3 regions of the Sporacetigenium mesophilum DSM 16796 genome follow, and region 2 is predicted to be linked to each of the others. Evidence: riboswitches for the same ligand, from Rfam matches in the RefSeq annotation. Region 2 holds a riboswitch; each other region holds the start of a gene.

Region 1 (10,328 bases), on a different contig from region 2:
ATACAAATGCACTTACAGTAAATGCTATAGATGTTTCAACTGCAGGAGCTGCAAGTACTGCTATATCAGATATAGATAACGCTATAGAAGCTCTAAATAAAAATAGAGCTACATTTGGAGCATACCAAAATAGATTAGAAACAACAGTTTCTAATTTGACTACAGCTAGTGAAAATCTAACAGCAGCAGAATCTAGAATAAGAGATGTAGATGTAGCTAAAGAAATGATAAATTTATCTAAATTAAACATATTATCTCAAGCTGCTCAAGCAATGGTTGGACAAGCGAAACAACAACCAGAAGGGGTACTACAATTATTAAGATAGTAAATTAAATTTGTATAAATAAAGAGTAAAGTATATATACTTTACTCTTTATTTATACAAATTTATAAAAGAAAGGAATAAAATTATGCTTCTCAGTATAGTAATGATGGTAAAGAATGAAGAAAAAAATCTATATAGAACATTAAAAGCTATAAAGCTTTTAATGCAAAAAATAGATTGTGAACTTATAATATTAGATACTGGTTCAGAAGACAATACAGTAAGTATATCTAAAGAGTTTACAGATAAAATATATCTAGCTGACTGGAACAAAAATTTTTCAGATATGAGAAATATGTCTATAAGTTATGCAAAAGGAAAATGGATTTTAATACTAGATGCAGATGAAGAAATTATAAAATATGATAAACTATTAGAATTTTTTAATAGTGATAATCATAAAAAGTATAATTCAGCAAGTATAGAACTATTGAATTTTCATAGAGTAGATGATGAAAAGTTTACTATAGGAAAGATACCAAGACTTTTTAGAAATACTGAGGGTTTTAGATATGAAGGAAGAATTCATGAACAGCCAAAGTATGAATTGCCTATGTATAATAGTATTTTAACATGTAAGCATTATGGTTATATATATGAGGATGAGGAATTTAGGCAATCTAAGCATAAAAGAAATTTAGAACTATTAAAAAATCAATTGCTAGAACAACCTAAAAATCCATATATTCATTTTCAACTAGCGAAACAATATCTCTGGGATAGTAAAATATATGATGCTCTAGAAAATATAGAAACTTCTTATAATATATATAAAGAAAATAATCATATTCCTATTTATATTTATGAAAGTATGGCTGATATTTATTTAAAAAGTAATAAAAATATAGAATGTGAAAAATTATGTTTAGAATATATAAAAAAGGATCAAAAAAATATAGATATTTATTATAGTTTAGCTATGACTCAAAAAAATATAGGGAAATATGAAGATTCTGTAAGGAATTTTAAAAAATATTTAAACTTGATAGATAATTATGATGGAACTACTCAAGCAAAAGATATTTTATCATCATGTAATCACTTTAATAGTAAAAATAGTGCTTATATTAATATTGTAAAGATTAGTTATACATTGTCTAAGTTTGATGAAGTTATTAAATATTTTGATAAAATTGAGGACAGTAAAAACTTAAAAGATATATATAAAGAATTAATAATATCTTTATATAGGACTAATAGATTTGATGAAATTTTAGACTATTATAATAAAACAAATAACTCTAAGTATGAAAAGAATTTATTTAAAGAGAGTATAGAACAAACTATAAATTTTATTAAAGAAGACGATAAAAATTACATATTTATGTTGTTATCTAACTTTGAGGGTAATTATGGAAAGCTTAATAAATTAAGATATGAAAAAAACATCCTTAGTAATGAATATATACATATATTAAATGAAGAAAAGTTAAATTTTTATTATGCAGATATAATACATTATTCTATAAAACAAGATATAGACTTAATGAGCATTCTTAAAAATATAGACTATACATCGATAATAGGATTTATATCATACCTAATTAAAACAAGAAAGGAAACGATAGTTTACCTTTATAAGTATTTAAATGAACTTCCAAATAGCTTTGATGTTAAAAATATAAAAGTTTATGTTGGAATATCTGAGGTTTTATTAGGGCAAAACTTTGATGAGACAAAATATAAAAAGCTATTTGACATATATATAACATATAAATATATATATTTAAAAAAGATATACAATATTGAATTTAATGACTATGAATTACTTGAAAATTTTGGGAGTTTACAAGATAGATTTGTTATTGAATTAAAACTTGCAGAAAGCACAGAAGGTGATTTAGAATATATAAAATATATGAAAAAATTATTGATTTATTATCCAAGTTATAAAAAGATAATAAAAATTTTAATAAAAGATTTTGAAAAAGGGTTAAACGAAAGCAAGGAATTAAAGATTCTAAAGAATAGCTACAAAGAAAATATCAAAGAAAAAATTAATAATAATAACTTAGATGAAGCTAAATATATGCTTGCTGAGTATAATAAAATGTTTAAAGATGATTCTGATATATTAAATATGGAAGCTATAATAGAAATGTTATCAGGAAACTTAACTAAAGCAGATATTTTATTTAAACATTCATTTATTTTAAATAAAAATAATTTTGATACTATTTTTAATATAGCATACATCAAAGCTTTATCAAAAGACAATAAAGAGGCTATAAATTGTTATAAATATATATTAAATAATTATACAGATGAAGAACTTTTAAATTTAGCTAGAGAAGAAATAAAAAAATATGGTACTAGTATTTAGAGGTGGAGATTATGAAAATGAAACGAGATAAGGACTTGCTATTAGAATATAGAAATAAGTTTAAAGAAAATATCAAAAGTACTATCGATAACAAAGATTTTAAGTTAGCCAATAAATTAATAGCTGAGTATGAAGATATAATTAATAATGATATTGATATATTTTCTATGAAGGCTGTTATAAAAATATACGAAAATGATTTAGAAAATGCAATTGAAATAATTAATAACGGGCTGAACTTTGACTATCTAAATACAGACTTGATTTATAATAAGGCATACGTACAGTACTTAAGAGAAAATATTGAAGAATCTATATTGTGTTATAAAAAAATATATAGATATACAAATGATTATGCAATAAAAAATGAGGTAAAGCTTATTCTGCAAGAACAGTTTGGTATAAAAGTGAATGAAGATATAGATGTTGAAAAAATTACATTTATAGTATTTTGTCCAGGATGGGGGGCTATACTGAAAAGATCACATCATATGGCTACAACTCTAAGTAAGTATGGTTATAATGTACATAGCATATCTACAGTGGATCATATAAATGATGGCATAAATGATATTATGGACTATAGACATAATTATAAGGGTGTAAATATACATACTATATTTAGAAATAGGAATTACAAAGAGGTAGAGAGAGAATTTGTATCGGTAACTCAAAGTATAATAGATAGTGTTGATCATAAAGTTGTATTTATAACTCAAAATCCTAATGATTATTTTATACTACAAAATATAACTGGAAACTTTGAGATAATATATGAGTGTGTAGATGATAATACTGATTTAGAGAATGCATTTTGGGCAAATAGTAGAACTATAGATTGGGAACAAGAAATAATGAACAGGGCATCTATTATAACTACAGTTAGTACATCATTATATATAAACAAAAGCCTTGTAGAAAAGAGAAAAAATGTATTCTTATTAAAAAATGCAGTTGATAAAAATATATTTGATAATAATTGTTCATGTCCAGAAGAATTTAATAATATACCGAAACCAATTATATTACATACAGGTATAATATATGATAGATTTGATGAAGAACTTTTATATAAGTTAGTTAGAAATAATAGAGATAAATCATTTGTAATGGTTGGAGATATAAGAAATAATGAGATGTTAAATGATAAAGAACCAAATCTATATATATTAGGTGCTAAGCCTCATGATGAATTGAAAAATTATATGAGGTTTAGTGATGTAGGTATAGTTCCTCTAAGAGATAACACTGATATGGCAATAAACTGTGATTCTATAAAAATATATGAATATTTAGCATCAGGGATACCGGTAGTAACCACAAAACTTCCTGATGTAAGTATATTTAATAAAGAATATATAAAAACTGCTAGTAATTACTATGAATTCGATAAATGTATAAATGATGTTTTAAGTATTAAATTAAATTATATTGATATGAATGAGTTTGTTGAAAGTAATACGTGGGATAAAAGAGTCCAATTTTTATTAGAATCATTAAGAGGAAATATAAATACAGAAGTCTATCATACTGAAACTATAAGATACATAAGAAATAAATTTCGGGACTCGATAAATAAAGATTATCATCCATCTATTGAGTCTTCTTATGCAATGACATATTTCTTAGAAGATATTAATAAGTGTTTAAAGCTAACAAAACAGGCATATAGCAATTTACAAATAAATCACACATATAGAAATTATGTACAATCTGTTTTGAAATCAGGAAATTTAAAGACAGCCGTCGATTTAATTATAAAGGATATAAATATATCAGAAGAACATAAAGCTGAGTTAATTTATTTTGATGGCAATGAAGATTTACAATTATTTATAGTTAAGTTATTACTAAGAGATTATAATTACTTAAAAAATAATCTTAACAATACATATAAAGCGGCTTTATATAATTTTGAGATTATGAATTATGATGAAAGTGGAGAACTATATATCGAGTTATGTGGAGATATAAGTAAACCCATGAATACGCCTATAGTAAACTTAAATATAAGTAAACTATTAGCAAGAACAGGTTCGTGGAAATCATCAGAGCAAAGTTATTTTAATCATTTAGACTTAGTAGATAAATATTTAAATAGAGAAAATAGATTGCAAAGACATAGATTCTTATTTGATATAGAAGTAAAAGAATGTTATCTATGTAATGGTAAAAAATACAATCTAGTAACAACAAGACCGGATGGTATTGACATAGTTAAATGCGAAAATTGTGGATTAACATTTACAAGTAAAAAACCATCTGAAAAAAACCTTATAGAAATATATAAATATGAAAATTATTATAATGGAGGGATTTGTGGTTATAGATTTGGATATGATAATTTAGATAAATCACTTATGTTTAAAAATAGGGCTAACTGGATTAACAATAGTGCATGCATAAATAAAAAAAATATTTTAGATATAGGTTGCAGCACAGGTGAATTTCTCGAAGAAATGAAAACAAATGGGTGGAATGTAAATGGAATTGAAATATCGGAATATGCTTATGACATGTGTATAAGTAAAGGTATTGCAATGTACAATAAGTCACTAATAGAATGCAAATTTAACACTGCAAATTTTGATTGTATAACTTTATGGTCTGTGCTAGAGCATTATACTAACCCTATTAGAGAACTCGAAGAAGTCTATAGAGTATTAAACAAAAATGGTAAATTATACATAGCAGTTCCTAATAACACTAGGGCAACATTAGCAGGAGAAAATTGTGCAGAATATAATCTATCTTATGAACATCTTATATACTTTGACTCAAACCCATTAATACAGATGTTAATGAAGGTAGGATTTAAAATAGAACAATGTTTCTATGGAGACTTAATACATTTATATGATATGAAACCTACAGGTACACATATATATGTTTGTGCTACTAAGTAATATGAATAATAGTTAAAGATAAAAATGTATAATTAATAAACAAAAGTGTCTGTATGAGTTTAAGGCGTTAACTAGTACTAAAGAAAGGATGATAATATAGGTTTATATAGATTGTGTAGATATGATCTTATTAAAAATAAAAATATATCGTGCTGCTATTTATTTCAAGATTTTAAAAGGCCAGGAATTTGAAGTAGAATATTCTTAAATTTTCTAAAAGTAAACATAAGATAAATAAGTACAAAAGAATAATTAGGAAAATTTAAATTTATTTAAAAAGATAAGATGTATGACTATATAAAAGAAGATAACCTCTAGTCAAGTGAGCGCCTTAATAAATGAATATGTAAATATAATAGGAGACGCTAAAAATTCATATTGTATGAAGGTTATAATTCTATATAAAAATGACTTAGAATTAGCATATGGAATATTAATATTTTGATTGAATATAACACTTTAGACTGAGATACAAACAGTTAGTTTGCGCTTAAGATAATATTAAATTTTAAAATAAAGCGAAAATAATTGGTTTTATTCTTTATTTTTATGAAGAACTAAAATATAGTTAAGAGATTATTTCTATGAGTATAAACAATAAATCCGACATAAAAATATATTCAACAGAATTACTACCGCCTAAAGGTAATAAGACAGAGGCTGAGCATAAAAAAATAGACTCTGATAAAGGCAAAAAAGAAGATAAAAATAGTGATATAAATATTAATGTATATAATAACATTAGAATACAAATTAGTACTATAGATTATCAGCAAAGAAATATTCAAGAAAAGATATCTTTAATTCAAGCAGAAGAATTAAAGATAAATCAGATAGAAAATTCTCTCAGAAAAGCTAAAGAGATTTATATGGAGTCAATAAAGAATAAAAGTAAAGAGGAATCTAAGTATAAAAATATTATCAAAGATTTTGTAAATCAAGCAAGTAATATAGAGCAATGGTTAGAAGGTAAAAACTATAAGTTAAATAAAGAAAATGAATATAACCAAACCAAGCAAGAATATGTGTATTTAAATAATGAATATAAAGGTATTGATGATATAAATAATGCTTTGAGAGAAATAGCTAATATAAAAACTAAATTAACTGAATCAAAAGATAAGTTAGTTTCATTGGCACAGATGATAGAAAATGTAAAAGTTAAAATAAAAAATGAAGAAAATTATATAGAAGATTATATAGAAGTAATTAAATATACGAAAGAAGCTGTTTTAATAAATCCATCTGAACATATGAAATTTCAAAACAATATTATTAATGATATGGTTCTTAAAATATTTAAATAATATAAAATAAAAAGTATGAGTACTAAAGGTTTTTTATTTAAGCTCATACTTATTTTAAATTCAGAATATAATTTAGTTAGATTTATTGTAGTAAATAAAATAACTTTATTGCAGAAAAAAAGAAAAATATGTAAAATTTCAAAAAACCCTATTAAAATTTGTAAAAATTACGTATAATGGACTTATAATATATTTACAGAAAAATTACATAGGCAAACCTAGAGAAATCTAGCGACGCAAAACTATAGGGACTAAGGTTGGAAAACTATGTTAGCCAGTTGCGAATGAGTTAAAAGTCATTGATATAACGCTACTCGTTCTGGGTAGCTTTTTTTGTAAAAAAATATAGAGAATTTTGTCAAAATTTAGCTTAATACATAGTAAAAAAGATAAAAATAGTATATAATTTAATATATTAGTAACTAAAATTGTTAGAAAATGTATATATTTGTAGAAAAATGTGAAAAAATTGTACAATAAGAAAAATTAAATAGGTAAATCTAGGGAAACCTAGGGACACAAAGCTAGAGGGACTAAGGTTATTATAACTATGTCAGCCAGTTGCATCCGAGCGAAATTTACATAACTTATGTATCTTTATTTAAGTGCGTTCGTATTTAACTATTCCCTTTGGAGTAGTTTTTTTATTTATAAGGAGGTAGGCATGAATACATACGATTTAATAAAAATAGGGTTAGGCGCTACAGATTTAAGAAGTAAAGCTATAGCACATAATATTGCAAATATAAATACACCAGGATACAAAAGAAGATATGTAAGTTTTGAAGAAACATTAAATAGCGCAACACCTGAAATAGAAGAAAAAGTAGATAAGTCAACTAGCATGAGAGTAGATGGGAATAACGTTGATTTAGAAGTAGAAAAGGTAAATCAAGCAGCTACAAGTCTTCAATATAATGCATTAGTAACTTTAGCAAATAGCAAGATATCAATGACAAAGAGTATTATATCTGGGAGGTAATTAAATGAGTGTTTTTAGTGGGATGAGAATAAGTACAAGCGGATTATCATCAGAAAGGCTTAGAATAGATACAATATCTTCAAATATAGCCAATATGAGTACTACAAGGGGAGCTAATGGAGAAGCATATAGACGTAAAGTTGCAATATTTGAAGAAAACTTTGATAAAAAGTTAGGAATGCTAGGGGTAAAGACTACAGCTATAGAAGAAGATAAATCACCTTTAAAGCAAGTTTATGATCCATCTCATCCTGATGCAAATGAAAAGGGTTATGTAGAATATCCAAACGTAGATATTTTAGTAGAAATGTCAGATTTAATGGCTGCATCAAGAGCTTATGAATCCAATGTAGATACATTAAATGCTCAAAAAAACATGATATCTAAGGCTTTAGAAATAGGAAGGTAGGGGTAGCAAATGCAGATAACTGAAATAGCACAAATTGGCAGTAAGGTAATAAATAGTGACAATAAGGTAGCAGAACAATCTAATTCAAATTTCTCAGATATATTTAAACATGCTATAGATAATGCTAATGGAGCTCAAGTAAGCTCAGATAATATGGTACAAAGCCTTATAAAAGGAGAAGACGTAGCAATGCATGACGTTATGTTATCAGTACAAGAATCGCAAATGTCTATGCAATTACTTCTTGAAGTAAGGAACAAGTTTGTTGAAGCATATCAAGAAATAAATAAGGTGCAAATATAGCCTTTTAAGCAAGGAGCAAATAAATGGAACAACAAAATATAATGGAAAAAGTGAAAAGGTTTTTTTCTAATAACGTTGAAAAATTCAAGTCTTTAACCAATGCTAAAAAAATAGCAATTGGAGTAGGTGTCCTAGCTGTTATACTTGCTACTATATTTACAGCAATGTATGTTAAAAAAAGTAAGTATGATGTTTTATTTTCAAACCTAGATCCTAAGGATGCTGCAAGTATATCACAGGAACTAGAATCTAGAAAAGTAGATACGAAAATAGAAGGAAATACAATATATGTTCCAAAACAAGAGGTAGATAAATTAAGGCTAGAACTTTCTCCAACTATAACTAATGGCTCAAAGGGTTTTGAATTAATGGATGAAGGTTCTTCTATAGGATTGACAGATGAAGAATTTGAAATCAAGAAACAAAGAATGATACAAGGAGAAATTGAAAAGACAATAAAAAGCTTTTCTCAAGTAGAAAATGCTAGAGTACATATTACCCAAGGTGAAAAGTCCGTATTTGTAAAGGAATCAACACCAGGAAAAGCAGCAGTATACATAACACTAAAACCAGGAGCTAATTTGAGTAACTCGCAGGTTAAATCAATAGTATCTTTAGTATCTGGAAGTACAAACGATATACCTAAGGAAAACGTAGAAGTAGTAGATCAAAATATGAGGCTTTTATCAGAAGGAATATTTGATGAAGATAAACAAAAAGATCTTCCAAATGGAGCTAATTTAGATGAAACAAAACAAGCTGAATCTAAATTAAATACTCAGCTGAAAAAATCTATAGTAGATATGTTGGAGCCTATGTTTGGCGCTGGTAAAGTAAAAGCAACTGTTAATACAGATCTTAATTTTGACACTACACAAACAACGCAAATAAAAATAGATCCAGAAAAGGTTATTAAGAAAGAGACACGTTCTGAAAATACATCTACAGATAACTCTAATGGAGGTTCGCTAGTAGATAATAATATGAGCAATACAGCAAATAATGGGGCCGGCAAAAATCAAAGTAAAGAAGAGACAATTGAGTACGAAGTAGGAAAAACAGAGACTAATATAATTAGCGCTCCAGGAGAGGTAAGAAGAATAACAGCATCTGTAGCTATAGATGGTGATTTAGGCGCTCCAATTACAAGGAATGTAGAAGATTTGGTATCAAATGCTATAGGGATGGATAAAGATAGAGGGGATAGTATATCTGTGGTATCAATGGAATTTGATCCAGCGGCCAAGGCTGAAAGAGAAAAAGAATTACAAGCCATGGAAGAAGAGGAACAGATGGAGAAATTGTTTAAAATAGGGACTTATGTAATTATAGCTACATCAGTATTAATTATAATATTAGGAATAGTACTGTTTATTATTAAGAGAAAAAAATCTAAGCTTGAAGAAGATGACCAAGCTAATATGGATTTAATAAATGCAAAACTAGAAGAATTAGAAGAAAAGAAATTACAGTTTATAGATGCAGATGATGAAGAGCTTACTTTAGAAGAAGAAGTTAAGATATATGCAGCAGAAAAACCAGATCAAGTAACAGAAATAATCAAGAAATGGTTAAGTGATTAGGAGTGATAATTTAATGAATCTAGAGACTAAAACTGCTAATGCTTTTGACTTAGGAGATTTAAGCAACAATAAGAAAGTTGTGGGGTCAAAAAAAGCCGCTGTTTTATTAATGACACTTGGACCTGAAGTAGCCTCAGTTATAATAAAGGACCTACCTGAAGCGCAGATACAGAGAATAGGTGTAGAAAT
Region 2 (10,328 bases):
AGGTTATGGTTGACCCATTAGAAATACCACCAACAATGAAGAGAGGGTAATAATATGAATAAAGATTATGAAAAGGGAATTGAAGTACTAAAATTAATGACAGATGAAAATGGAATGAAGACAATAAAATATTTAGAAGGTATTTTTCCAGACTTTGCAGAGAAAATGGTTGATTTTGGATTTGGACAAATATATTCAAGACCAAATCTGGACCTAAAATTAAGAGAAATTGTAACTATAACTGCACTTATAACACAAGGTGCATTTGAACAACTAGATTTTCATTTAAAAGCAGCACTAAATCTGGGCCTAAAGGAAGAAGAAATATTAGAAATTATTCTTCAGTGTGCAGCATATGTAGGATTTCCAAAAGCATGTAGTGCTTTAGTTGTTGCAGGTGAAATTTTTAAAAATAATACAAAATAGATAAATCCCCCTACTAAGTAGTAGGGGGATTTTTTTATTTCTGTAGAGATTAAATTTGAACTTTAACAGTAGTTTGACCAACTACAAGGAAGCCGTTGATGTAACAGCGGAATTCAACTACTACTTGAGGAGCAGTCCAATTAAAATCAGAGCGTTCAAACTTAAATTGACCAATTTTTGCTTGGTTATAATATCCGTTGTTGCTAGTAAGGGCATTAACACCATTAATATTTGCTGTGTTAAGATCTAAATCAGTAGTATTATATCCTAAAGGAAGATTAACACGAACAGTGAATACACCATTATTTCCTTTAATAACCTTAGATGTTACCTCAATGTTAGCTGGTATATAAACGGTAAATTGTTTTTGGATTGTAGTACTATTACCAGCTGAATCAGTTACGGTGATAACTACGGTATATACACCAGGTTTATCAAGGTTGATGTTTGTACCATTAGAAATTACTTTTCCTATAGTTTCATTTGGTTCGAAAACAACCATATTTTCAATAGAAATACCAGAAAGTCCGTCATTTGCTAAGTAGTTTAATTGTAGCATAGTACCAAGCTTAAATTCATTGAATAACTCCATTGTTATGGTTGGTGCAGTCTTATCTATCTTTACATAAACCGTATTAGCAGATTCAATATTTCCAACAGAATCAATTGAGTAAAATGATACCTTGTGAATTCCTTCATCTTGTATTGTGAAAGAACTACCTTCTAAATAATTAGAGCCATCAATTGAATAGAAGGTTTTAACAACACCAGTTATATCATCTGTTGAAGTTAGATTTATAGTTGCATCATTATTTGTCCAGTTTGTTGGTGCATTTGCACTTGTAACTGGGGGTTTAGTGTCAACAATAAGTTTTGCAATAACAGTATTAGATGGATCAGATTCACCAAATGAATTACTGAATGAAGTAACATAATATTGGTGATTAGCATACGAAAGATCAGTAATTGTGTAAGACAAGTTATTTAGGTTATTTACAAGTAAAACAGGTTTATTGTCTATAATCTCGTATACGTTATAGCCGTTAGCATAAGTGATAAAATCCCAAGTAATTTGTGCACTTGTTTTGTCTATAAGTTTTAAGTTAGCTACTGGAGATTGCATAACTGGATATATAATATTTTCAGATAATTCTTTAGATAAAGCTGATTCTCCGAAGCGATTACTATATGCAGTTATTTGATAACTATGTGTACCTTCTGATAGATTGAAAACTTTATAGCTTAGGGCTGATCCCTTATATATTAACTGTTTTGTGCCATCTATTATTTCGTAAACACGGTACTCGTTTGCCCAATTAACTGACTGCCAAGATAGTGTAATATTATTAACGTTGGAAACAGTTATACTTAAAGTAGGAGGCTGTACTACTGGCCAAGTTAATTTAAGGCTTACTGTGTTTCCTTCATTGGATTCACCAAATCGACTACTATATGAGTGAATTTCATAAATATAATCTCCCTCAGGCATATTGGCGAAGGTTACGCTAGTGCCAGTAACGGTTTGTTTTAGTATCTTTTCTCCGTCTACAATTTGATAAATTTTGTAATTTGTTGCGTATGGTACAACTGCCCATCTTAAGTTTATGTCATTACCATTTAAAGTACTATTAGTTAAATTAGCTGGTGACTGCATAGTTGGGTAAAACAAAGAAAGGTTTGTATTACTTCCGACTTGTGATTCACCAAAACGATTACTGTAAGAGTAAATCTCGTAAGCGTAGTCCCCCTCGGCCATATTTGCGAAGGTTATGCTAGTACCAGTTACAGTTTGTTTTAAGATTTTTTCTCCGTTTATAATTTGATAAATTTTATAAGATGTTGCATAACTAACTGAATTCCACTTCAAGGTAATATCATTTCCATTAGCAATACTATACGTAGAGTTACTTGGTTCAACCATTGTCGGAAAAATAAGTGAAAATGACACTTGGCTTCCATCATACGATTCACCAAAGCGAGTACTTACAGATTTAATAATATAGTCATGGTCACCCTCTAAAACGTTGCTTAGTGTCGTAGATGTTGAAGTTACAGTAGTTTTTAGAACTAATTGCCCGTCGACAATTTCGTATATTTTGTAACTGTTAGCATATGGTACTGCTGACCATATTAATTGGACATCATTACCATTTTGAATTTTATATACTAGGTTACTAGGAGCTTCCATCGTTGGATGAATTAATGAAAAAGTAGTTTCTGCTCCAATTGGAGATTCTCCTAAAAGGTTGGATACTGAGTTAACAATATAGTTATAATCGCCAGCAACCATATTAGAGAACGTTACGCTAGTACCATATACAGTTTGTTTTAAAACTTGTTGGCCATCAATTACATGATAGATTTTATAGCTTGTTGCATATGGAACGGCTGTCCATCTTAAAGTGATGTCGTTACCATTTGAAATACTATAAGTTAGATTTGTTGGCGCCTGCATTGTTTGACCATTTAAGTTAACTGTAATACTACTTCCATTTGCTGATTCACCAAAGCGAGTAGAATAAGAGTAAACTTCAAAAGCGTATTCACCAGGTGACATATTTGTATATGAAACAGTTGTACCAGTTACTGTATTCTTTAGGACTTTTTGTCCATTAACTATTTGATAAATCTTATAACTTGTAGCGTATGGAGATGCATTCCAATTTAAAGTAAAATCAGTAGCATTTTTAATTGTCTGCATTAAATTTGTTGGGGATTGCATAACTGGATGAATTACTGAGAATGAAATAATACTTCCATCATTAGATTCGCCAAAGCGGTCACTGTAAGAATTGATTTCATAAACATAATCACCACTAGGCATATTTGCCAATGTTGTAGATGTCCCAGGTAATGTGCTTTTTAAAACTTTCTGACCATCAATAATCTGATATACTTTATAAGCTGTCGCGTAAGGAACAGCATTCCACTTTAGAGTAATGTCATTTCCATTTGTAATAGTATATGTTAAATTATCTGGCGATTGTATTGTTGGTAGTATTAGAGTCAAGGAAGTTTGGCTTCCATCTTGTGATTCACCAAAGCGATCACTATAGGAATGAACCTCATATATATAATCACCAGCTTGTTTATTAGTATACGTAACAGATGTTCCAGTTAGTGTACTTTTTAAGACTTTTTGACCATCAATGATCTGATATACTTTGTAAGATGTTGCGTAAGGAACAGTATTCCATTTTAAGGTGATGTCGTTTCCATTGGTAATAGTATATGTTAAATTACCTGGTGATTGCATTGTCGGCATAACTAGAGTAAATTTGGTTTGACTTCCATCTAATGATTCACCAAAACGACTACTATAGGAATGAACCTCATAGATATAATCACCAGCCTGTCTATTAGTATAAGTAACTGATGTTCCAGTTAATGTGCTTGCAAGAACTTTTTGACCATCAATAACCTTATATATTTTGTATGATGTTGCATAAGGAACAGCATTCCATTTTAAGGTTATATCATTACCATTGGATAATGAGTATGTGAGGTTACTTGGAGCAGTCATAGTTGGTAAAATCACTTGAACCTGTGTAGAATTTGACACTGAAGATTCACCATAAAGGGAATTTTCCGCAGAAACCGCATAGGTATAATTTCCAGCATCTACATTAGTAAATGTGTAAGTGGGCGCTTTTACCGAGGAAATCAATGTTTTTTGTCCATCTTCATTAATTTGATAGAGGTTGTAGTTTTCAGCATACTGAGATACTGGCCAACTTAGGACGATATCATTGCCATTTTGTATCTTATTGGTTATGGCTATTGGTGCTACCATAGTTGGATAGTCAATATCAACTGAAACAGGAGCACATGGACCTGATTCTCCGTCAGCACTTAATGTTGACACAACATATCTATACGAGCCTTCTGGTAGACTATTAAATGTATAAGATGTTGATGTTGTTGTTCCAAGTAGTTTAAGCTGACTGTCAATAATTCCATACACATTATAACCATTAGCTCCATAAACAGAGTTCCATGAAAGCTTTACATTACTCGGTGTAATGAGTTGTGATGATAGGTTGCTTGGCGGCAGTACGTCATTGTTGGTAGTTAATGCATATGCATTAACCAAAGGAAATCCTAGTTGAAACGCCAATAGTACTACTAAAATTAGAAAACTTCGAAGAAAATTTTTCTTCATGGCATGACCCTACCTTTCTTCGCGAAAAAGGGGAATAGGGAAAAAGATAAACCTTAAATAAGGCTTATAGATAAGAAAACTATATTCCCTGTGGCAACCGGCTACCATCCACGTAAATAAAGGTCGTGGTTCAGGCCCTTGGCTTTGCGTCTCATAGTTTCCTATGATTTGCCTTTTTCACTTATAATATATTTATTTTAGGTATATGAATTTAAAAACTTACTAATTAAAACTAGGAAATCTCTATACTTTTAAAGAATCAAAAAGTGACTACCTAATTATATTGATTAAGTTATTGACCCATATATCTTGTACATAATTTTACTATATTTACCATTAAGAAACAATATAAATCAAAATATATTATTTCTAAGCATATTCTTACGTAATATTTAAATCAATTTATTTTTGCTATATTAAACAAGTTGAGGAATTAAAACAACCTTTAAGATTTTAAGTATAATGACATAAATATATATAATTTAATAAAATTTTAAGTAAAAACATATTATTCTTAAAAAATTATTGATGTATCTTAATTTTGTTTACTAATTTTAGGATTATTTATATAATAAATTAAATTGATTAAGAGGAGATGGCTGAGATATGGATATTATTGATGCAAAGATTCTTGAGTCTATGAAAGAAAACGGCAGAGCCACTGCTTCTGAAATTAGCAAGAAAGTGAATTTATCAATACCTGCCGTTTCAGAAAGAATTAGAAAATTAGAAGAATCAAATATTATTGAACAATATACGATTAAGGTTAACCGCGAGAAAATGGGATATAAACTTTTAGCAATTATATTTGTAAATATTGATGAAACAGCAAATATCCAAAATTTTAGAGAAACAATTGTTCAATTTTCTGAAGTAATCGAATGCCATCATATGGCGGGAGAATATGATTATATGCTAAAGGTTCTTATGAATGATACAGGAGAGTTAGAGGATTTTTTGAGTAATAAAATGAAGTCTATTAAAGGTGTTAGAAAATCTAATACATTGATTGTTTTATCAACATTAAAAGAAGTTGCTAATAGGTAGGAGGCTACTGTATGATTATAAAAGGATTTAGGTTTGGAATATTATTACAGTTAGCAGTAGGACCTATATGTTTATTTATTTTTCAGACTGCGGCTTCATCTGGATTTTTTGCAGCAGAGACTGGGGTATTAGGGGTAACAATTATTGATTGTTTATATATAATTGCCGCAATACTTGGTATGGGAACTGTACTAAATAAATATGAAAAAGGACAAAGGTTAATAAAATATTTTGGGGCTATTGTACTTATTGTTTTTGGATTAAGTAATATTGTAGGATCTTTTGGAATTAAAATCCTACCCAGTTTGAATTTTGCATCAAATCAAAGTGGAGAAAATGTATTTTTAAAAACAATGCTATTAACTATATCAAATCCATTGACAATACTGTTTTGGGCAGGGGTTTTTTCTACGAAGATCTCCCAAGAAAATATGGATAAAAAGAATATGTATTTATTTGGACTTGGAGCAGTGTTGTCAACTGTATTATTCTTAACACTTATTTCAATTTTGGGAAGCTTTATTAATAATTTTTTAGATTCAATATTCATTAATATATTAAATATAATTGTTGGATTGGTATTAGTTGCTTTTGGAATCAATAACGTTTATAATGGATAAAATAGACTATATTAACATATTCTTAAGGAGATTTCAATGATAAAAAGAGAATTTGATGTAAATGATACTGCTTATTTAGCAAAAAGTAGAAGACTTAAAGCCCATATAGATGGTAGTGATACTAACACAAAAACTATATCTTTAAGAGCAGGAGATTCTGTAAAGATATTAGATTATTATGAAATTGATAAATACGGATATTCTTATGAAGCTGAATATAAAAAAGATGGAACTTCATACATTATAAAAAAACACTTAAGTCAGTCAGACTTAAGACCAAAAAAGAATTATTAATTAATAAAGGTTGTATCAAATTTTGATACAACCTTTATTATTAATAATAAAAATATCTAAAATCCTTAATATTTGAATAAAATTCAAAAGTACTTCCAGACGTTTGCTTTGCAATATACATAGCTTTATCAGAATAAGTAATAAGTGTTTCAATATCACATGAATCATTTGGATAAATAGATATACCTATACTTAAAGCTATAGTTAACTCGGCCTCGTCTACCTTTAATGGGGTCTTAAGCTTTTCTATAATCTTTTGAGCAAGAATAGAAGAATCTTCATAATCTTCAATATAAGGTTGAATTATTACAAATTCATCTCCACCAAGCCTTGCAACAAAATCCACTTCGCTAATGGTGCTTTGAACAACTTGGGCAATTTCTTTAAGAACTATATCTCCAACAGCATGGCCATATACGTCGTTTATTCTTTTGAACTTATCCATATCAAATAACATTAACGCAAATTTGAAGTTTCCTCTACGAGCATTTTCTAATATTAAATTTAGATGTTTCATAAGATAACTTCTATTTGGTATTCCAGTAAGTGAGTCATAATTTGCAAGATAAAGTATTTTTTCTTCAGCAGTTTTTCTTTCAGATATATCCCTTACAATGTGAATTCTCAATCTTTTATCATCAACTAGTACACTTTTAACGCTAACTTCAACAGGAAAGCTGCTTCCATCTTTCTTTACATGTGTACCTTCAAATGTAAGGCCGTTTTTATCAGCTTCTTTCATTTGTTGTTGAAATAGGTTAGTAGTTGAATTGTGTCTTAAATCTAGAACATTTAGCTTAGTTAATTCACTTAAAGAATAACCGTATTTTAATATTGCACTCATATTAGCATCTATTATGTTGCCATTAGTGTCTGCATAAAAAATAATATCTTGTGCATTATCAAATAAAAGTTGGTGTTTTTTCATAAGTTCGTTAGTTTTCTTTAAATCAGTTATATCAGCAAATAAAGCTGTAAAATTATCATTTGTTGAACCAAATGTGTAAACTCTAAAATGCTTATCCAATTCTTCGTTATAAATTTCGAAACTAACAGATATTCCTGATAATAAGATTTTTTCATAAGTATTAATTAAAAATGGATTTAAATCAGGTGTAAAATCTGACACCATTTTTCCAATAATATCTTCTCGAGTCAATCCAGTGATGTCTGTAAAAGCATTGTTTGTTGCTAAAAATTTATAGTCGATAGGGTGGCCATTCTCATTATAAACTATTTTATGAAAGGCAACCCCTTCACTTATTGAATTAAAGAAAGACTCGAGATAGGAATTACAATCCTTACCACAAATACATTCTTTCCACATATAACATTCTCTCCTTAATCAACTATTAAATTTTATTAATATATAATATGAAATTTAAACTAATTAGTGTATTTAAATATAAATTTGCTATTAATTAATATGTGTGTTAGTATATTACTTAGGGAAAGAAACAAAACAATATCGCGGAGTGGAGCAGTTGGCAGCTCGTCGGGCTCATAACCCGAAGGTCGTAGGTTCGAGTCCTGCCTCCGCAACCAATAAAGTATAAAACCAAACTCTTATATCTTTTGATATGAGAGTTTTTTAATTTCCAACTGCTAAACTTGAGCTACGGACCTGTTTTTCAAGGTCGTTGGCGACATGAGCGTAGCGAATTTTTTATTAGATAGTGTTTAATAAAAATAAGAATATAGCAAACTAAAATAAAACATATTTTTAATGGAGGTAATTATGACTATAAAGAAAAAGGTAATTGATAATTTTAACTATAACAACATAAAAAAGACGAATAAGAATTTTATGTATAAAGATTTAAGAAGAAGTAATTGTTACAATTGTGATTTTTCAAGTTCAAACTTTAATTTTGCAAGCTTAAGAGGCGCTCAATTTAAATCATGTGATTTTCATGAATGTACATTTGACTCTGCTGAGTTTGTCGCGACAAATTTGAAAAGAAGTAAATTTAGAAATGCTAAATTTGAAAATGTAGTATTTGACAGTGCAAATTTAGAAGGGGTAGATTTTAGAGGAGCAGAATTCAAAAATGTCATATTTGTATCTACAGATACATCTAAAGCAGTTAACTTAGACTTATCAAATGCAGATGTAAAAATATTTGAGGAAATGCCAAAATTAGAAGTTAGTGAAGAACTTGAAAATGCTGCTAAAGCTGCAATGACTAATGAATATGTAAAAGCAGCAAGGGTATTAGATACAAAGAGCGGGGAAGTTAGCCCTATAAGTATGATGATATTACTAGAAAATTTCAATGAGAAAACTTTAATAAGAGGATTAAATCTTGTTAAGGAAAATGTAGATAAAGATTTCTGTACATTAAGTTATATTATTAAACTTATAAATAAGTATCAATCAGAAGGTCTTTTATAAAAGAATCCCCGACAGAAATGTCGGGGATTTTATTGTAGTATTATATTTTTTCTTACTCTTCAGTCATGCTCATAGCAGCAGTACCAGTTTTACCTATTTCAGCTAAATCATCTAAAGCATATTCAACTAATGCTTTGAAGTTTTCAACAGAGTGAGTAGCACCAGTTACAACATCGACATCACCTATAAGTTGTTTTTCTACTAATTGTTTTTCTAATTCAGCAGTATATTTTTCTGGATAAGTTTTTGCAACTGCTTCCATCTTAGTTTTATATTCTGCATCTTCAGATTTTAATTTACCATCTTTATTTATGTAATCAAAATTTGCAACTGCTATTTTATGATCTTTTATTTCAAGTTCTACAAAAGGCTTCCAACCTTTATCATCGAAATCATCTGCTTCAACTTTATATGTTCCATCTTCATAAAGAGGTACTATTGCCGCTGTAGTATCTCCAGTTTTCGCTTTCTCTATTGCAGCTGCTGCTAGTTCATTAAAGTTTCTAGATGAATGTGTAGCTCCAGTTACAACATCAACTTTTGCTGCATCTTGAGTTTTAATTAAGTTAGCTCCTAATTTATCAAAACCTTCTCTTGGTGTAAAACCATTAGCTCCTTTAAAGCCATCAATGTACCCTTGAGATTCTGTTCTCATTTCTTTTTTCTCATTTGTATAATCGTAGTATGCTTCTGTTATTTTACCATCTTTAACAGTAACATCAACAAATGCTATCCAGCTTCTAACGTCTTTTCTATCATACTCTGCATGATATTTACCGTCTTTTAATTCAACTACTGGTGCTGCTGTTTCTGTTTCTGTTGTTTCCTGAGTTGATGTACATCCACTAAGTAATGTTACAGCCATTAAACTCGTTAAACCTAATGATAATAATTTTTTCATTTGTATTTCCCCCTTAAAACTGTTTATTAATAACTTAATTACATTATATGGTATGGCAATACCTGTGTCAACGAAAATGTCTAATAAATAACAAAAAATGTAAAAAATTAGTAATAAATTTTAATTATTAAAGTATTTAATAAAAATATTGCAGTAATATACAGGATTCAATGTGGTTGCATGTGATAAAAAATAAGCATAATTATATAAAAATATAGTAAAATTATTAATATAAACAAAATAATAAGGAGAAAAGTGAATGTACAGACCAATTTAATACAAAACAAATTTACAAAGTATTAAAAAATAACCTTTAGGAAGGTTTTTTTGTCATGTAATTTTGGGGGTGTATTAAAAGTGAATAAAAAGGTCAACGTTTACTTAATGTATATTATTGTATTTCTACAGGGGTTTGTTTTTTATGGACCTATAGCTACGTTGTACAGGCAAAATAGAAACTTATCTTTGTCTGATATGTTTTTA
Region 3 (10,328 bases), on a different contig from region 2:
CATCTTGTCCACCTATATCAAGTAATATAAAGTCCTTTAGTTTACTTTGATAAACTGCTCCATATACATGTGCCTTTATTTCGTTTATAGGGGTGAATTTATTTAAATCAGTATTGTTTCTTCCATATCCAGTAGATATAAATACATCTACATCTTTTATATTTAATTTATCTAAATCAACTATTATCTTATTATCATAGTGGCAATATTCTTTATAAAAAGAAACAGTACTTATTTTAAACTTTTTAACAATAGTTGTGTTTTCCATAATAGCTATTTTTACTTCTCTACTTCCTAAATCTATTCCTACAATACGCATATATCAACACCTTCTTTTTTGTCTTTTAACATATCTAAAAATGCCTCAATTCTAAGCTTAGTTCTAGCATCTAATGAATTTAACTTATCTCCTTCTATATTTAAAATAGGAATGTTTAGCTTTTGTTTAAAAATAATATCGTCTATAGCCTTATGACAAAAAGCTTGAGTATAATGTATTATCCCATCTAATTTTCTTATTTCTATTTGTTTTTTTATTTCATCCATTCTAAAATCTATATCATAAGGGTATGTATAATCATAATATTGATCATAAATACTCTCATTATTTTCATATCTAGAAAAAGCAAATTCTCTTTGAACTTCATTGTACACAAATCTAGCATCAAAATTTTCTACAAAAGAATATATATCACCTGTCATAGGAGGGACCCCTATATATCCAAGTCTTAACTTTTGTTCTTGTGGTTTTCTGTTTTCTATATCTTTTATTGCATTTATAAGGTCTTTTTCAAATTCATCTATATTAATATTGAAATCACTTGAACTTACTTGGTACAAGTGGTTTTCAAATCCAGTGGCCTTATTATCTATATAAGTTAGTTCATCTATTTTCTTAGCTAATTTTCTTATATTATTGAGTTTTAATCTAACTTTTTCCACTTCTTCTATACTTACATTGAAAATATCCATAAACTTATCCATTTCTTTTATTAAACTTTCTTTTTTATGGTCATTTGGGTATGAAAAAGGATGTATATTTATATTGTTTAATGAAAGTACTTCCATAAGAGACTTTGTATTAGAACAATCTCCTTCAACTACACCAACAATATCTTCTATGTTGTGTTTTATACATACTCCGTATTTTGCTTTAATCCAAGCACACATACTTTTTGGAAATCCATCTTTTTCAGCCATATCTATATAACTAAAGTAATTCTCTGATGTAATAAATATATTATTTAAATCAACAGGGATATATCCTGCTGCTATAAGTATTTCTATTGGAACTGTTGTTGTAATACCTATTTTCTTCATAATGCGCCTCCTCAATTTCTAGGATACAAAAACAATAAAATTCGCTACGCTCATGTCGCCAACGACCTTGAAAAACAGGTCCGTTGCTCAAGTTTAGCAGTTGGAAATTAAAATTTCCTTAAAATAAAAAAAAGAGGCTTAACAGCCTCTTTATAAACAAAAATTACAAAAGCACATACTACAACAGTTGTAATACATAGCCCTAGTTTTGTTTATAGACAGGATGGTACTAATAAACTGTCTTTATTTAATTACTTAGTTATTTTATCATATGCTTTGTATATATTCAATTATTAAATAATTACTTGTTATTTATACTTAGGCACTTCGTAAACTATGTTTACGTTATTATACATATATGATGTATTGTTCATTATATTAGCTATTCCATTTGCCCAGTTTACATCTGTTGCATATCTATGCCAAGTGACATCATAATTCCATCTCATTTTATATAAGGTGTTTTGATTGTATTTTGAACTATTAACATAATTTTTTGATATCCAATCTGCAGCTCCATATATAGCTGAGTCTACACTTGTCCATCCATTACAATATGCAGCCTCTGCCCCATATACGTTTGCATTTTTGTCTATAGCCCCTATTCCAAAGAAATTATATACAACAGCAGGTTTGCTAAGAGTTTGACCTTTATATGAATATACAGTCTCTCCTTGTGCTAAACGGGAAGTTCCATATCCAGTTTCCCACATAGCATGAGATACTAAATATATAACATCTACATTATGTTTTTTTGATGCATCTATAAATACACTAGCTTTGTTAGCAAATATATTTGTTTGGTTAGATTTAAACTTTAGATTATTCAAATAAGTATTTAGTTTTTCTTCAGATATGTCTCTATATGTATTTAGCTTTAAAAATTGATACATTCCATTTTGAGTTTTTGCAAAATTTGTTGGATCTAAATAATATTTAATATCATCTTCAACAGCTCTTATAAAACTAGTAAGAGTAATTGAACTTCTAACATTTGCTGAATGTATAACTTGATCTAGTACTGCTTGTTTTGCTAAATGTTCATTTAAACTATAATTTAAAACCTTTTCCTCAACAGTTCCACTATTGTTTGCATAATTTCCACCTGGGTTATTTATTGGTCCATTATTAGGAACTTCAGGTTCACTTGGTGTTTGAGTAGTTGGAGGTGTTTGTACTTCATTTAAATACCTGCTTGCTACACATCCACTTTGATTATTATATTTTATATGACTCCATCCATCTTTTTCTGATGTTACTTCTACTGCTGCACCTTTATTTAATACTGTAACTACCTTATGTGTAGTACCAGGGCCGCTTCTCATATTCAGGCCATCTACATTTACAGTTTTAGCTATAGTAATTACTGGCTGACTATTATCTGGTAATTTAGGTTCCTCTGGCTTTTGAGTAGTTGGAGGTGCTTGCACTTCATTTAAGTACCTACTTGCTACACATCCAGTTTGATTATTATATTTTATATTACTCCATCCATCTTTTTCTGATGTTACTTCTACTACTGCACCTTTATCTAAAACAGTTATTACCTTATATCTAGTACTTGGGCCCATTCTCATATTAAGGTCATTTACATTTACGACTTTCTTTACAGTTTTTGCAGTTTGTTCATTATTATCTGTAACTTTATCTTCCTTAGGTGTCTCAACCGGTTTAGGCGCCTCAACTGGTTTTGACTCTGTCTTATTATCTAAGTATCTACTTGCTACATGTCCGCTCATATTATTAAATTTAATTTGTGACCAACCATCTTTTTCTGATACTACTTCTACCTCTGTCCCCTTGTTTAATACCTTATTTACCCTAAATGCAGTACTTGGTCCACTTCTCATATTTAACCCATCTACATTTACTACCTTTATTGTTATATTAGCATTATCTTGTTGGTTAGATGAAGTACCTACACTTATATATTGACCAGATACCCATCCTTCTTTTCCTGACTTGGCTTCTATTTTATACCACCCATTTGAATTTTCTAATATTTTTACTTCTTCATTTTTTTTAAGTGTAAAAAGCACCTTGTTATTTGTACCTGGGCCACTTCTTACATTTAATGAAGAAGCTGTAACTACCCCTACACTTGGAGCTGCATTAGCATCTACTGCTGCTAACGGAAGTACAGCTAGAGTTGTTAAAATTATCGGCATCTTTTTTTTCAAAAAACCACTCCTTAGTATAAAATTTTTTAATACTTATTAATCCGCTCCTTTCGGTAGCTGGCTGGCATAATTATACTTATGGTTATTAATATAAAATTAGCCCCTTTAGCTTTGCGTCTCTAAGTTTTCCTAGGTTTGCCTTTATCGAGTTTGTTATATTTTATACTACCCCTTGAAACTAAATTTAGTTTGCGTAGTATTGCATTCAATTTAATTATAATATTTTTTTATACTAATTTCTACATATTATGTAAATTATTACAATATATTTACATAATAATGTATTCATCAAATAACAATAAAACCCTTTATATTTTAACAAAAACTAAAATTCGCTATGTTCACGTCTTAAGCGGTATTGAAAACTAGGTACGTTACTCAAAATCGTATTTATTACCACAAAAAAAGAAGGTGCTATATAGCACCTTCTCTTATATAATACATTTTAGATTTATTTTAAAGTTTTAGCATATTCTTTAAGTTTTGCCTCTTCTTCATTTTTTGGTTCTGGTAAAACTATATTATGTGGCATTTTCTTACCGTTTTCATCAACACATATAAAAGTTGTAAATCCATCTACAATAACCTTATCTGTATCATCATTTTTTATAACCTTACCATACACAGTCATACTAGTATTTCCTGTATAAACAACTTTAGTTTCAAGAGTTATAATCTCTCCTTTTTTTACAGGGCAAGTGAATTTAAGTCCATGCATTTTTAAACAAACCATGTTGTCAGGATTTTTATATGTACTTGCAGCAGCAATAAATGCACCTTCTATAAACCATTCTGCCATTCTTCCAGCAAATAAAGTCCCATGGTGATTTAAATCTTCTGATTTCACTAACTTTGACATTGTATAGTGTTTCATTCTGTGCTCCCCCTTGTTCGTCTTATAATTTAAAAATAGAATTATTTACTATATTCATTTAATAATTGTAAAATCCTTCTTAAATTGATAATAATCATGTTTTAAAATAAAAAAGAAAGCATTTTTATATGCTTTCTTTTTAATTAACTATTTATTATTTTTTTAGTTGTTGAGTTATTGTATATACTATTTGGAACTACATTTATTAATTCATTTAATTTCTGCTTACATTTTTCCATATCGCCTTTTTCTTTGTATATCATGGCTATATTGTATAATGAGTGGTCGTAATAGTTGTCTTTTGCTGTATATCTACTAATATAGTTATTGTAGTATTTTAAAGCAGTATCATAATCCTTCATAGATTCATATATGCTACCTAATATAAATATAGATTCAGAAACATATAACTTGTCTTTTCCATATTCCGCAAGATATTCAAAACTCTTTATAGAATCTTTACGAAGCCCTCTCTTCTTTTCATCTAATGCTTTTTTGTAGAGAGCGTGTTCATCTGCAATTACAACTTCTTTTTTAATTATAGGTTTATTGTTTCCAATTTGAAACTTAAGATCATTGTTTTCTTTCTTTGAATTTGCTAAGTCTTCTTTATAATCTCCAACTTGAGTATTTAATGTACTAACTTGGTTGTTTAAATTCGATATTTCATTATAGCCATATATAGATTGACCTATTATGCCAGCTGCTAAAAGAACAATTATTGCTACAGGAATATTATTTTTTTTCTTAGTTTTATTAGGTTTAGCCTTTTTTTCTTTTGGCACTTTCTTAGTTGGCTTTTCAATATTTTCATCTATTTTATATACTCTTTTGTCTATAAACTTTATTACAATCTCATTGCTTTTATCTAGTGTCAAAGCTTTATTGAAATAATCCCTTGCAATTATTTCATCTTTTCTTTCCATACAAAGTAGCCCCAAAACTATGTATGGCTCTATAAGTTGAGGATATTCCTCTATTAAATTCTTAAATATTTGAGTTCCCTCTTCATATAAGCCTTCCTTAATAAATCTTATAGCATGATTGTATCTTTCTAAAAAAGTATCAAAGTCTACAGAGCTCATAATATCCATATACTTAGTTGCAATATCACTTTTTGTATAACCTACGCTTTTAGAAAAATAACTTACAGATTTATCAAAGCTACATTCTAAGAATGTACATATACCTAGTAAGTTTAATATATCTGCGTCTTTTGGATTTAGCTTTATAGCTTTATTTAGTTCATTTATTGCATTTGTTATGTCATTGTTTTTTACCATGTCTAAAGCATTGTTATACATTATATAAGAATCTATAACTGTATCTTTTTTATTTCCTTTTTCTATTACAGTTTTTTCAAGACCTTGCAGTAGCTCGTTTATATTATCACTAGTTAAATTTATTTTATTTATAGTATCTAAATTAACTTGATAATTATCCTCATCTATATTTGAATATTCATAAGAAATTTTTTCAAAGTTTTTAATATCTATGGTCTTAGGCTTTATGTTAAGTAAATCATCTTTTATATCTATGTTATTAATTTTAATCTCCTCCTTTTCGATATATTTCTTGTATATTATACACTATATTTCAATTTTTTTATACATTTCTAGTGTATAACTATATTCTTAAACCTTTTTACTATAGAAAATATCTATACACAAGTAGTTAGCTATAGTTTTTTTAAATTTTACAATACCTATAATAATACTATAAAATAAATTTAGTTACATATTAAAAAGGGGAGACGAAAATATGAAAAAAATAATCACAGCATTATTAGCAGTATTAATGGTAGTATCACTTACAGCTTGTACTTCAAAAACTTCAGAAGAACCTAAAGAAGAAAAAGTACTTAAAATAGGTGCAATACCTGATCAAGATGCAGCAAAATTAAGTAGGTCTCTTGGCGAACTTGAAAATTACCTTAGTGAAAAAATAGGAGTAAAAGTTGAGTATGTTCCTTCTAGTGACTATGCAGCTTTAGTAACTGCTTTTGAAAGAGGAGAAATGCACTTAGCTTGGTTTGGTGGACTTACTGGAGTTCAAGCTAGAGATTTAGTTCCTAATGCTCAAGCTATAGCTCAAAGACCTATGGACCAAGAATTCCACTCTGTCTTTATAACTCAAAAAAATATAGATGCTAAAGAATTAAAAGATTTAAAAGGATTAAGCTTTACATTTGGTAGTGAAAGTTCTACTTCTGGTCACTTAATGCCTCGTTACTTCTTAAAAGAAGCAGGAATTGATCCAACTAAGGATTTTGATGGTGCTCCAAACTACTCTGGTTCACACGATAAAACTTGGAAACTTGTAGAATCTGGATCTTTCCAAGCAGGGGTTTTAAATGAATCAGTATGGAAAAGCGCTGTTGATGAGAAAAAGGTAGATTTAAGTAAAGTAAATGTTGCCTATGTAACACCAGCTTATTATGATTATCACTGGACTGCAAACGAAAATATAGATAAAGAATTTGGCGAAGGTACTACAGATAAAATAAAAGAAGCACTACTTTCTTTAAATGATAAAGATAATGCAACGATAATGGAAGTTTTCCAATCAGATAAGTTTATAGAAACTAAAAATGAGAACTATGAAAAAATCCGTTCTGTTGCTAAAGAGCTAGGAATGGTTAAATAGTAGGTGATTAATATGTCAAATAAAGAAATGTTTAATTTAAATAATATATCAAAATACTATGGGGAGATGGAAGCTTTGTCTTCCCTTTCTTTGCCTATAGAAAAAGGTGAAATAATTGCATTAATTGGCCCTAGTGGTGCAGGTAAAACAACTTTATTAAATACTTTAGCTAATGTTGTAAAGCCTGACAATGGAGAGTTAATAATAGATAATATACCATCTAAGAACTATAATAATAAGAAATTATCTAAGAAATTAGGTATTATTCGTCAACAATTTGATTTGGTAGGTCCACTACCTGTAATTCACAATGTTTTAGCAGGTAGACTAAACGAATGGGGATTTTTTAAATCTGCCCTCTCTTTAATTTTTCCACAAGATAAGAATATAGCTATAAAATCACTTGAGAGAGTTGGTTTATTAGATAAAATATACGATAAAACATCTGACTTATCTGGAGGTCAACAACAAAGAGTTGCACTTGCAAGACTTTTAGTTCAAAATCCAGAAATAATATTAGCCGATGAGCCTGTATCATCATTAGACCCAGCTCGTGCTGATGATTTATTATCAATGTTAGTTGAACTTGTAAAAGAAGAAAATCAAACACTTATAGCAAGTCTTCACTCTGTAGAATATGCTAAAAAATACTTTACTCGTATAATAGCATTAAAGGACGGAAAAATATTCTTTGACCTTCCTACAGATGAAGTAACTGATAAAGATTTACATGACCTTTACAACATAAAGGAGTTGAGACAAAATGGAAAAAAGTTTGAAACAATCCCTCAACTTTCATAAAAGAAATATTTTGACTTTGTTGATGATTTTAGTTTTTCTTTTTAGTTTATCTTCTGTAAACTGGGGACCGGATTTACTGCACTCAGGTGGAAAAGCTACAATAATTCAAATTGTAAAAGCTTTTTTTAATCCTGAATTATCTTCAGATATAATTAAATTAGCTATAGAATCAACATGGTTAACACTAGCTTATGCCGTAGCTGGTATGTCTTTGGCAATTATAATAGCATTAATATTTGGAATTTTGGCATCTGGGGTATTAACATCTAATAACTATACTAAATCAATTTCTATGACTGTATTTAGAGGTGTCCTAGGATTTATGCGTGCTATACACGAATTAGTATGGGCATGGTTATTTGTAGCATCAATTGGATTATCACCTTTTGCTGCAATATTCGCTCTTGCTATTCCATATGGTGGTACACTTGGTCGTGTATTTGCCGATATACTCAACGATGTTTCAAAAGAGCCAATAAAGGCATTAAAGTCTAGTGGAGCATCAAAGCTTCAAATATTATTTTATGGTTATTTGCCAATAGCTATACCTAATATGATTAGCTATACTATGTATAGATTTGAATGTGCTATTCGTTCGTCTACAATTATGAGTTTTGTTGGATTAGGTGGTTTAGGATATCAAATTAACTTATCTTTAAACGACTTAAAATATAATGAAGTTTGGACATTTATGTTCTTTTTAATAGCATTAGTTGTATTAATTGATATTTGGAGTAATTTACTTCGAAAGAGGTTGGTAGCATGAAGCAAGGAGTAAAAGAATTAAAAAAGCCATTTAGAATTAATTTTGTTAAGTTTTCTTTAATCTTATTGTTAGTATTAGTTATATCATCATGGATGTTTATATTTAATGTTGAAAATGCAAATATCTCTGAGTTATTTTCAGATAAAAATATATCTTTTACAAAAAAGTTTTTAAGTTCTATGTTTGGAATAAATAATGACAATCCAGCATTTAAGGACATAAAAATGTGGCAATTAGCATTAAATCTTACCTACGAAACTTTGGTTATGAGTATTATGGCAATAGGATTTGCAACTATTGGAATGATTTTAACTGTAATTGCAGCTTCTAGAAACGTTGCAGATGGTACACTGACTTTATCCAAGAAGTGGTATAGTAAAATTTTATATGGAATAATACGTGTTTTATATATATTTTCAAGGGCCGTACCTGAGTTAATTTGGGCTATGATTATAATATTTATATTTAAGCCTGGGATATTACCTGGTGCCATAGCCTTAGCACTTCATAACTTTGGTATACTTGGAAAGCTATGTGCAGAAGTTATAGAAGATCTAGATTTAAGACCAATTAGAAATTTATCTTCTTCTGGAGCTTCTACTTCCCAAATTCTTATTTACGGTGTAATACCAATGGTAATGCCTAAGTTTATTACATTTATATTATATAGATGGGAAGTTATTATTCGTACAACGATAGTTGTAGGTTTTGTAGGCGCTGCAGGTCTTGGTCTAGAATTTAAGCTAGCTATGAGTTGGTTTAATTATACTGAAATAACTTTAATATTAATATGTTACATGATTCTTGTAGCTCTTTCTGATTTATTGTCAGAGGGATTTAGAAAATTAGTTCAATAGAAAAAGCCTATATCTTATTTTATAAGATGTAGGCTTTTATTGTGAAATTAAATTAATCTTATGTAAAACGCTATCAATTATTGCATCAGTTTTTGCATTGCCAAAATACCTAACGTGAATTACCCCTTTTCCCTTAGACGCAAATACATCTTTGAAATCCTTTGACTCATAGACAATTAAGTTATCAAAATCTTTATTATTTAATTTAATTAAATTTTTATCATCAGGTTCAATATCAAATCTTTTAATTAAATCAGAAATAAGATCTTCTGCCATAGATGGGTATCTAAGCTTATACACCCTTGTATTCATACTTGGAGAGTGTACATCTGAAACAACACCTTCTTCATAAGATGAGTATTGTATTGGTGCAAATATACTCCAGTTATGTTCATAATAATTAGCCCAATCAATATCCCCATCTAAGGATTCATGCCTAACTAAATTTGGATCCTTTTCTATATCTGCTAACCTTACAATAGGTAAATCATCACTATTACTCGGCAGTGTTTTTATATTATCTGACATAGTTGGTATTATAAGTGTAGTAAGAAATACCAGATATACTACTGCTCCTCTATAATTTAGTACCCGTTGTTTCTTCCATGGAGCGTTGTGATTAATTGGCTTTCCTCTTTCTAGATTTTTTCTCAAATTTGTAATATATATAGCTGCTTTTATTGAGTTAAATGATGAATATAGAAAATATATACTTAGTACAACAGGTTGAATATCTCTTGACTCTATTAAAGCTAAAGTATTTGTATCGCTAAACCATTTAGAATAATACATAGCTATAAACATAATTATTAATGCTATATTTATAAATGCAGCCCATACTAATTCTTTGCTTAATTTTTTCAATGTATATGATTGCTCGGCAG

Evidence for each region. A riboswitch is a leader RNA that binds a small molecule or an ion and turns the genes downstream of it on or off. The one in region 2 is predicted to bind cyclic di-GMP.
Region 1: it holds a riboswitch for cyclic di-GMP, as region 2 does, so the genes downstream of both, BS62_RS06030 (flagellar basal body protein) here and BS62_RS04760 (OmpL47-type beta-barrel domain-containing protein) in region 2, are expected to answer to the same signal.
Region 3: it holds a riboswitch for cyclic di-GMP, as region 2 does, so the genes downstream of both, BS62_RS09815 (SH3 domain-containing protein) here and BS62_RS04760 (OmpL47-type beta-barrel domain-containing protein) in region 2, are expected to answer to the same signal.

Annotation. Positions count from the first base shown of each region.
Region 1 covers NZ_JCANUR010000005.1:11,525-21,852, forward strand. The annotation lists gene BS62_RS06010 (flagellin N-terminal helical domain-containing protein) at 1-326, shown strand, start outside; gene BS62_RS06015 (glycosyltransferase) at 412-2,649, shown strand; gene BS62_RS06020 (methyltransferase domain-containing protein) at 2,661-5,555, shown strand; gene BS62_RS06025 (hypothetical protein) at 6,140-6,862, shown strand; cyclic di-GMP riboswitch class I at 7,064-7,148, shown strand; cyclic di-GMP riboswitch class I at 7,346-7,431, shown strand; gene BS62_RS06030 (flagellar basal body protein) at 7,527-7,844, shown strand; gene flgC (flagellar basal body rod protein FlgC) at 7,849-8,253, shown strand; gene fliE (flagellar hook-basal body complex protein FliE) at 8,263-8,556, shown strand; gene fliF (flagellar basal-body MS-ring/collar protein FliF) at 8,580-10,139, shown strand; gene fliG (flagellar motor switch protein FliG) at 10,153-10,328, shown strand, end outside.
Region 2 covers NZ_JCANUR010000003.1:115,225-125,552, reverse strand. The annotation lists gene BS62_RS04770 (thiamine pyrophosphate-binding protein) at 1-50, shown strand, start outside; gene BS62_RS04765 (carboxymuconolactone decarboxylase family protein) at 55-426, shown strand; gene BS62_RS04760 (OmpL47-type beta-barrel domain-containing protein) at 476-4,588, opposite strand; cyclic di-GMP riboswitch class I at 4,678-4,771, opposite strand; gene BS62_RS04755 (Lrp/AsnC family transcriptional regulator) at 5,195-5,635, shown strand; gene BS62_RS04750 (LysE family translocator) at 5,647-6,255, shown strand; gene BS62_RS04745 (hypothetical protein) at 6,292-6,549, shown strand; gene BS62_RS04740 (PAS domain-containing protein) at 6,590-7,876, opposite strand; tRNA gene BS62_RS04735 (tRNA-Met) at 8,019-8,094, shown strand; gene BS62_RS04730 (pentapeptide repeat-containing protein) at 8,288-8,944, shown strand; gene BS62_RS04725 (FMN-binding protein) at 8,997-9,845, opposite strand; gene BS62_RS04720 (MFS transporter) at 10,203-10,328, shown strand, end outside.
Region 3 covers NZ_JCANUR010000011.1:24,340-34,667, reverse strand. The annotation lists gene BS62_RS09825 (acyl-CoA dehydratase activase) at 1-319, opposite strand, end outside; gene BS62_RS09820 (2-hydroxyacyl-CoA dehydratase family protein) at 307-1,320, opposite strand; gene BS62_RS09815 (SH3 domain-containing protein) at 1,629-3,500, opposite strand; cyclic di-GMP riboswitch class I at 3,550-3,650, opposite strand; gene BS62_RS09810 (acyl-CoA thioesterase) at 3,952-4,374, opposite strand; gene BS62_RS09805 (tetratricopeptide repeat protein) at 4,518-5,678, opposite strand; gene BS62_RS09800 (putative selenate ABC transporter substrate-binding protein) at 6,136-7,020, shown strand; gene BS62_RS09795 (phosphonate ABC transporter ATP-binding protein) at 7,033-7,821, shown strand; gene BS62_RS09790 (PhnE/PtxC family ABC transporter permease) at 7,784-8,587, shown strand; gene BS62_RS09785 (PhnE/PtxC family ABC transporter permease) at 8,584-9,444, shown strand; gene BS62_RS09780 (DUF2812 domain-containing protein) at 9,481-10,328, opposite strand, start outside.